DNA from 4 places in the Rossellomorea sp. QJM3NY_18 genome. Region 2 is predicted to be linked to each of the others. Evidence: predicted binding sites of a transcription regulator. Region 2 holds the regulator's gene; each other region holds the start of a gene.
The links. Region 2 encodes Rex, which represses fermentation and respiration genes when NADH is low (regulators of the CRP and FNR family bind a similar motif). Its sites were predicted from a motif close to TTGTGAAATATTTCACAA; they were not measured.
Positions count from the first base shown of each region.

Region 1: a site for Rex is predicted at 1,439-1,456, ahead of cydD (thiol reductant ABC exporter subunit CydD). Genes of this name have one in related genera too.
Region 3: a site for Rex is predicted at 900-917, ahead of ric (iron-sulfur cluster repair di-iron protein). Genes of this name have one in related genera too.
Region 4: a site for Rex is predicted at 1,201-1,218, ahead of AC0VXY_RS17955 (YwiC-like family protein). Genes of this name have one in related genera too.

Region 1 is NZ_CM149659.1:1,278,647-1,280,850, reverse strand. It holds gene cydD (thiol reductant ABC exporter subunit CydD) at 1-1,410, opposite strand, end outside; gene AC0VXY_RS06655 (M20/M25/M40 family metallo-hydrolase) at 1,574-2,204, opposite strand, start outside.
Region 2 is NZ_CM149659.1:291,786-293,989, forward strand. It holds gene AC0VXY_RS01650 (ABC-F family ATP-binding cassette domain-containing protein) at 1-442, opposite strand, end outside; gene AC0VXY_RS01655 (redox-sensing transcriptional repressor Rex) at 634-1,311, shown strand; gene AC0VXY_RS01660 (twin-arginine translocase TatA/TatE family subunit) at 1,366-1,536, shown strand; gene tatC (twin-arginine translocase subunit TatC) at 1,552-2,204, shown strand, end outside.
Region 3 is NZ_CM149659.1:3,479,871-3,482,074, forward strand. It holds gene AC0VXY_RS17960 (TIGR04053 family radical SAM/SPASM domain-containing protein) at 1-80, shown strand, start outside; gene AC0VXY_RS17965 (Crp/Fnr family transcriptional regulator) at 124-819, shown strand; gene ric (iron-sulfur cluster repair di-iron protein) at 988-1,695, shown strand; gene AC0VXY_RS17975 (globin domain-containing protein) at 1,747-2,139, opposite strand.
Region 4 is NZ_CM149659.1:3,477,546-3,479,749, forward strand. It holds gene AC0VXY_RS17950 (Mrp/NBP35 family ATP-binding protein) at 1-377, shown strand, start outside; gene AC0VXY_RS17955 (YwiC-like family protein) at 423-1,145, opposite strand; gene AC0VXY_RS17960 (TIGR04053 family radical SAM/SPASM domain-containing protein) at 1,290-2,204, shown strand, end outside.

The sequences.
Region 1 (2,204 bases), 990 kb from region 2:
CCCCGCTTCCCCGACCGGTGTATCATAACCCTTCTGAAGGCCCGCGATCATTTCAGCAATCCCTGCTTTTTCTGCAGCGAATTCGATTTCTTCACGGGTGACCCCCTCTCTTCCCCCGATCTCAATATTCTCAGCTATCGTGCCTGAGAATAAGTACGGATTCTGTGAGATGTAACTCATTTGATCAAACCAGTCTCTTTCCACGTATTCGCCTCTTGATACTCCATTAATGAGGATATCTCCCTCTGATGGATCAAGCAGACCCCCTATCAGATGAAGCAGGGTTGTCTTCCCTGCCCCACTCTGACCGACAATGGCCACTTGGCCCCGTGATGGGAAGACGGCGGTGACCCCTTGCAGGGCATATCCTTTTTCACCATAAGAGAACTCGAGGTTACGCAGTTCAATGGTGGGAGATTTCCCATTTGCGGACATTTCCCTATTCCCCCATTTGACCGGCTGATCCTTATCCTGAAGCTCCTCCATGACCTTCTTAGCGGCACCCATGCTTCCACGCCCGGTATGAAACGCATTCCCCAGCTCTTTTAAAGACTGATAGAATTCCGGTGCCAGGACAAGAACGAAGAAAGCGGTAAAGAATGGGATACTCCCAAAGACTACCAACTTCAGCCCCACCTCCAGGGCGATCAGGCCGATACTTAGCATGGAAATGAATTCAAGCATCAACGAAGACAGAAATGCCGTCTTCAATACGTCCATGGTCGCTTCCCGGAAGTCCAGACTACTTGATTTGATCCCCTCTTTCTGTTGAGCTCCCCTCCCAAGTAACTTTAAAGTAGTCAATCCTTGAAGAGTATCGAGGAATCTTCCTGAAAAAGCGGTCAGCTTGTCCATCTGCTTCTCTGATTTCTTCTTGGTCATGACCCCGATGATGGCCATGAATAATGGGATGAATGGAGCCGTCACCACCATGATCAAACCTGTATACACATGCTCCGTGAAGATGGTGATCAACAGGATCAAAGGAACGATGGAGGTTTGAATCCTTTGAGGTATATACTGACTGTAATACCCGTCCAACCCATCGACCGCATCCATCATCGTACTGACCTTTTGTCCGGATTGACCCTGAATGGAGGCCTGAATCGGGTTTTTTGCCCATTTCTTTAACAGCCGTTCCCTCAAATCCTTCTTCACCGTTGCGGCCATCCTGATTCCTGTCTGTCCATTGAAATATGAAAGGAAAGCTCTCCCCGTAAGAACAACAAGCAAGGCCCCAAGCATCGGGAGGACTTCCTGGAACTCAAGCTTCTCTATAAAAATTGCATTGACAATGCTTACGAGCAAATAAGCCTGTCCAACAACGACTCCCCCCATCAACAGGGACGCCCCATAAAGGGTGAGTGTTGATGCTCTTTGCTCTTTAGCCAATTGATTAAGCTCTTTCATCGCAGTTCTCAACTCCAATGTTAAAAGTTAGTGAAATATTTCACAATCTAATAACTTCATTATAGTAAACTTGTTCCCTTTATGCATCTTTTGGGATTGACCGTTTTGTGACAATTTTATAATAAAAAAATAGAGAGAAAATAACCTCTCTACTTTTTCCATATCATATTTCCAGTAAGTCCTTCGTCACCCGCCTGATGATTTCCGGCAGTACGGAGAACGTATAGGGTTTATACACTCTTTCGGTCCACTGATGACCATCTTTCCCGTAGACTCCTATATTAATGGAGGGGATGTTCAGCTTTCTGATCAAGTCGATGGGCACCGGATACAGGTGATCGATGAGGGGCAGATTCTTCTTGAACACTTCAATATCTTCATCTTCTTCATGAAGAGAAAGAAAGCTGCCATCTGCGAGATAAGGGAAAAACCGTTTGATGACGAATTCTTCGCCTGTCTCATTGGATATATCTTCTAAGCAGGTTCCGAGCACCTCTCTCACCTTTTTGCCGTACTCATTTTCCTCATTCACAAAATTATGTGGTAGAAAAGGAGGAGCGAAGAACAGGATGACTCTTGGTGTCCGGTCGGGATCAAGATGCTGCAGGGCTTCCACCATCGTATAAGCAATCGTCCGCCTGTCCTCCCCTTCCATATCATGAAAGATTTTCTTCATGACAGGGTCCGGATCTAAGCCCCTTTCTTTCAGCCAGAATATATACTCCCTTAATGTAAGGACTTCAACTTCCCATGAAAATTCCCGTTCAGGGAATCCGTGATAATTCCGGTACTGT
Region 2 (2,204 bases):
AACGGATATCCGCTTCATACTGATAGCCGCCGGAATCTTTGAAGAGAACCTGGAGTTGATCGTATTCCTTCAATACCCGTTGATAGACATCCTCTTGCTCATATACTGAAGGATCGGCCATTTGTTGCTCCAGTGATCGTAATTTCTTTTCCTGCAGTTTCAATTCCTCAAAGACGGTCAGCATCTCAGACCAGATGGATAGATCAGATTCTAGACCCGTATTTTGGGCAAGATACCCGATGGAGACGCCCTTTGGCTTAGTGATCTCCCCGGAATCGTAGGAGAGGTGACCTGCAATTATTTTTAGAAGAGTCGACTTTCCTGCGCCATTACGGCCGACAAGGGCAACGCGATCTCTAGTCTGTATTTCAAGTTTAATATTTGATAGGATATTATCTGCACCGAAGTTCTTTGTTAGTTGATTCACTTGTAAAAGAATCATGACGTTTCACCTCTATTTCATAGTGCTAGTGTACCGTATTTGAGAGGGGAACGGCAATAAATCGACTATTAATCTTCGTACACTTAGGATAAAATATAGTGTATGATGAGTAGTAGAGTTTAATAAATTCTGGATGCTTTCAATTTTGGAAGCGGTATCAGAGGTTTTGAATAGATGTGGGGGAATACAATATGAACCAGGATACAACGAAAATTCCACAGGCAACGGCCAAGCGCCTTCCGCTATATTATCGATTTATCAAGAATCTGTACTCATCCGGTAAGCAGAGGGTTTCATCGAAGGAATTAAGTGAAGCGGTGAAAGTTGATTCTGCTACGATCCGCAGGGACTTTTCTTATTTTGGTGCATTGGGTAAAAAGGGATACGGCTATAATGTCAATTATCTGCTATCATTCTTCCGTAAGACACTGGATCAGGATGCCCTTACGAAGGTTGTGTTGATCGGGGTGGGGAATCTTGGTACAGCGTTTCTTCATTATAATTTCATCAAGAATAATAATACGAAGATCGAAATGGCTTTTGAGGTGGATGAAAAGAAGGTCGGGACTCAAATCAGCGATGTACCCGTTTTTCATTTAGATGATTTAGAAGAGCGTCTTGTGGGGCATGATATTGAAGTAGCGATTCTGACGGTGCCGGCATCTTCTGCTCAGAATATCACAGAGCGATTGGTTTCTTCGAATATAAAGGGGATACTGAATTTCACCCCTGCGAGATTGACGGTGCCTGACCATATCCGCGTCCATCATATCGACTTGGCGGTGGAACTTCAGTCACTCGTTTACTTCTTGAAGCATTATTCAGAGGATGACACGGAAATGTCACAAGATGGAATCATAACAGAATAGAAAATTCTTCATATTTACGTTATGATAGAATGGTAAAAGAGGAGGTGTCTCATTATGCCAGGTCCAGGTAGCCTCGTATTAATAGCAGTCGTTGCTTTACTTATTTTCGGTCCTAAGAAACTTCCGGAATTAGGAAAAGCGGCAGGAAATACATTGCGTGAATTTAAAAATGCAACAAAAGGCTTAGCAGATGATGAAGACGAAAAAAATAATAGTGCTAAGTAGAGTAGGATGAACGCCATGAGTCAAAGAGACATGACAGTTTATGAACATATAGGAGAATTGCAAAAACGACTCATGTTTGTAGTCGTTTTCTTCTTGTTAGCAGTTGTTGTAAGCTTCTTTCTTGCGGAACCGCTGATCAGGTACTTACAGCATGCCGATGAAGCGAAAGAATTAACCATGAATGCCTTTCGTATCACAGATCCTCTCAAGATCTATATGGAAATGATCATGTTCATTGCTTTGATCATGACATCCCCTATCATTCTCTTTCAAGTCTGGTCTTTTGTCAGTCCGGGTTTATACGAAAGAGAAAGAAAAGTGACGCTTAGTTATATTCCAGTTTCCCTAATCCTTTTCTTAGGTGGATTGTCATTTTCTTATTTTATTTTGTTTCCATATATCGTGAAATTCATGATGGGTTTATCAATGAATCTCAATATAGAACAAGTGATCGGAATAAACGAATATTTTCATTTCTTATTCCAGATCACGATTCCTTTTGGTTTTCTCTTTCAGTTACCCGTAGCCATGCTTTTTCTTACACGGTTAGGTATCATCACGCCGATGATGATGGGGAAGATGAGGAAAGCAGCCTACTTTATCTTATTGGTCATCGCGGCTCTTATCACGCCACCCGATATTGTGTCTCATCTAATGGTGACGGTACC
Region 3 (2,204 bases), 1.1 Mb from region 2:
ATGCCCTGACAGGCGATTACATGGAAAGCGAACCAGCATGCGTGTATATACCGAAGAGCATGAGGAAAAAGAGTGTTTAGATGGTGATAATGTTAATAGTCCAAACGCAGAAAGGAGCCCTTCATGTTAAATAAAGAAGATATTAAAAAGCATCTGCAAACCGTTCCACTATTCAAGGAGTTATCCGACGATGAACTGCAGCCAATCATATCAATCTCATCTTCAAGAATATACAATGCCCGTTCGATTATTTTCATGCAGGAAGAACCTCTCGACCGTGTCTTCTTCATCCACTCCGGCATCGTGAAAATTTATAAAACCGATGCCACTGGAAAAGAACAGATTGTATCGGTACTTGAGGACGGTGAAATGTTCCCTCACGCCGGTTTTTTCAGGCAAGGGACATTTCCTGCAAACGCCGAGGTCATAAAAAAAGCGCAGCTCATCGTCACCCCCATTAAAGATTTCGAGAAAATCCTGATTCAACACCCTGAGCTTTGCATTAAGTTATTCCGGGTTCTAGGGGGTAAAATTGTCGATCTTCAAAGCCGCCTGGAAGAGAAAATTCTCCACAATACGTATGAACAGGTCATTATGCTTCTCCTGCGTCTATCAAAGTCCAATGGTGTGAAGGTTGAAAACCTGTATAAAATCACTACCCATTTTACGAACAGAGAACTCGCCAACATGATCGGCACCTCGCGTGAAACAGTCAGTAGAACTCTTAACCAGCTAAGGAAAAAAGATCTCATTGAGCTTGATGCAGAAGGGTTCTATGTGATCGACCCCGACAAACTGAAAGAGGAAATCATTCATTGATCACGGACAGGACGAGTGCTCTTTTCTGAAGAGAATGACTGTCAAAAATTCAGTTAACCCGTGATGAATTTCATTCTAATCTGTGATATGTATCACGAAAGTCTCGTTCAGTTGTTGATACGATAAAGACAGTTAAACAAGTAAAACGACAAATATGGAGGGATTAAAATGACACAAATATTCACAGAGTCATCCATAATAGGGAATATCGTCACAGAATTTCCGAAAGCAAGCGACTTTTTCAAGGCGAATCGAATCGACTTTTGCTGTGGAGGAAATCGCCCTTTAATTGAAGCGATCGAAGAAAGGAACCTTTCGTCAGAAGAAGTCCTCACCGAGTTAAATGCACTGTACGAGGAAGCCAAGAGATTGAACGAATCCACCATCAACTGGGAACAGGCTTCACTCACGGAGTTGATTCAATATATCGTCGGCAAACATCACCGTTACTTAAATGAAGAACTGCCTAAACTGACTCCATATGTGACCAAGGTACTTCGCGTTCACGGAGCACAGCACCCCCATTTAGCACAGATTCATAAACTGTTTAACCAGTTGAAGGTTGAACTTGAGCAGCATACAATCAAAGAAGAAACGGAAGACTTCCCGGCCCTTATTGCATTCGAAGAGGATCCAAAGCCTGAAAACAAGGAGAAATTATCGACCATTCTTTCTGCTTTGGAAGACGAGCATCAACATGCAGGAGATATCATAAAAGAAATACGAAAGGTCACTTATGATTTCACTCCTCCTCCAGGTGCATGCGGGACCTACCGCCTTATATATCAGCGTCTGGAAGAACTGGAATCCGATTTATTCGAGCATATCCACTTGGAAAATAATATTCTTTTCCCTCGTGCTGTACAGACGATGTAATCTGGAATAAATAATACCCCGTTTCTCCAAGAAACGGGGTATTTTCTCTTTTCATGAATGAAAGGTATCTTCTTCTGAGTTGATCATGATTGCGGCCACTTGGGTAAGCCTTGTATAGAATACCTCTCCCTCGGGAAGGTCGTTCAAACCAGTTTCTTCGAATGCTTCTTTCATGCAATGCAGCCAGCACCTTGCCCTCTCTGGAGTGATTTCAAAAGGGAGATGCCTTGCTTTCATCGCGGGTGGACCGAATTCTTCACTGTATAATGGCGGACCCCCGAGAAATTGGGTTAGAAACATGTATTGTTTTCTCATGATTTCCGACATCTCACCTTCAAACAGCGGCCTCAGATTTGAATCTCTGTAGACCTTGGGATAAAATGCCTCCACCAGTGCCTGTATCCGGTCAGGACCGATTTCATCGTATAAAGATTGAAATTTCAATTGTACCCCTCCTTGCTTCGTATCTCTTTCTCCACTATATCAGAGAGAAACCTTGCCATTTGTGA
Region 4 (2,204 bases), 1.1 Mb from region 2:
GAACCGGGGACATCGCCCTCGATATGCACCTGAACATCCCGCAAAGTAAAGAAATCATTGTTACCACCCCTCATCAAACAGCATCGATTGTAGCTGAAAGAGCTGGAACAATGGCACTGAAAGCGGAGCACGATATTTTAGGCATCATTGAAAACATGTCGTACTTTCAGCCCAAAGAAAGCAGTGAAAAATACTTCTTGTTCGGAAAAGGCGGAGGGGATCTGTTAGCGGAGCGATTAGATACAGACGTTTTGGCGAAACTCCCAATCGAAGAACCAATCGAAACGTCTGAAACTCCATCCATCTACGGCGAAGATACCAGCTTATTTCACCACTACAGCCAGCTGGCAGAGGCCATAGACCAGAAATTCAAATAAAAATCCCGTCCCCTGCTTCTTTAAATCTGAAGCGAGGGACGGGATTTATAGCAAGACGGTTGTAAGTAGAAGGAAAAAGGCGGAGTTTACGATTTCTATGATTCCCAGCTGCATGATTGTCAGTTTTTTACCGTGAAGGAAAACCGCCCGAATCAAGCTTGGAACGTATGGTACCACCCACAGCCAGGATTCCTTCCAAAGAAATAGCAGAAAAATAACAAATGCATGATAACCCCATGACCACCATTTGAATCTTGTGTTTTTCTTTTCTCTTATCATTGATTTAATAAAAAATGTACTGCCTGCAAAATACAAGAATGACAACAGGGCAATATTCCATCCTTCAACAGTCAGACTGCCTGTACTCACGTAAAAACTTGCAAGCCCTCCAATACAAAATACACAAATGGCGAATAGATCATTCGCAAGTGCCCGCTCATTTTTTTTCTTTACAAAGTAGATGTTTATTAGAAAGAAAGGAATCATGGCTAAGCCGAAGAAGACCATTTGCCAGTCATAAACCAAAACGATTGCTAAAAAAAAGAATGACGCGGCTAAATAACCCAATGCCCATTTAATATAGAAGGACACCTTCTTCCCCTTCACGACCATGATCAAAGGATAAGTGGCAAGATACAAAAAGAACCAGCCAATAAACAAAGGGATGTGAATAAGGTGAAAGGTGCTTGCCGAGATTCCCAGTACGTAAGGAATCAATAGCATCGCCCAGGCACCATGTTGTTTGGGAAGGACCATTTTCACAATCATACACCTGCTTTCCTATAGATGATGCCTTAATCATACTCCTTAGAGAAAAGAGAGTGTGTGATGTAATTCACTTACTACTCCCCCATCCTTCTATATCATTAAACATATAAATCTTTCAATCATTGCAAGACGGGAGGAAATATGATGTTTGATATGAATTTCGACGAAAACCCATTTATCGTCATTTGGGAATTAACTAGAGCGTGTGAGCTTCACTGCCTTCACTGCCGGGCAGAAGCGCAGTACAAACGGCATCCGCTTGAATTGGATTTTGAAGAAGGAAAAAAACTGATAGATGACATCTATGAAATGAACAACCCGATGCTTGTGTTCACAGGCGGAGATCCGCTCATGCGGCCTGACGTATATGATATTGCTTCCTATGCGATTCAAAAAGGAGTGCGTGTCTCCATGACACCAAGCGCAACACCCAACGTCACCAAGGAGTCCATTGAGAAAGCGAAAGAAGTAGGTCTTGCTCGCTGGGCGTTCAGTCTGGACGGTCCGACAGCAGAAGTACATGACCATTTCAGAGGAACATCCGGTTCATTCGACTTGACCATGAACGCGATCAACTACATCCACGAACTTGAACTTCCTCTTCAAATCAACACCGTCATCTCCCGCTATAATGTCGACATGCTTGAAGAAATGGCCGAATTGGTAGAGGAGTTAAATTGCGTGTTGTGGAGTGTCTTCTTCCTTGTGCCGATCGGGAGAGGTAAAGAAGCAGACATGATTTCACCCGTGGAGCACGAAAAAGTATTCCGCTGGCTGAATCAATTAAGCCTCCGGGTGCCTTTCGATATAAAAACCACTGCCGCGCAGCATTACCGACGTGTGGTCATCTCAGAAAAAATGAGACAAAATAAAGATGAACAAAAAAAGATTCAATATCAGGATGCTTTACATTCAGGCAAAACTGGTCAATTTGATGGTCTGGGACGGGCACCGAGAGGAATAAATGACGGGAATGGATTTGTCTTCATCTCCCATATCGGGGACGTCTATCCCAGCGGACTTCTCCCCATCAAAGCCGGGAATGTAAGGCAGCAGCCG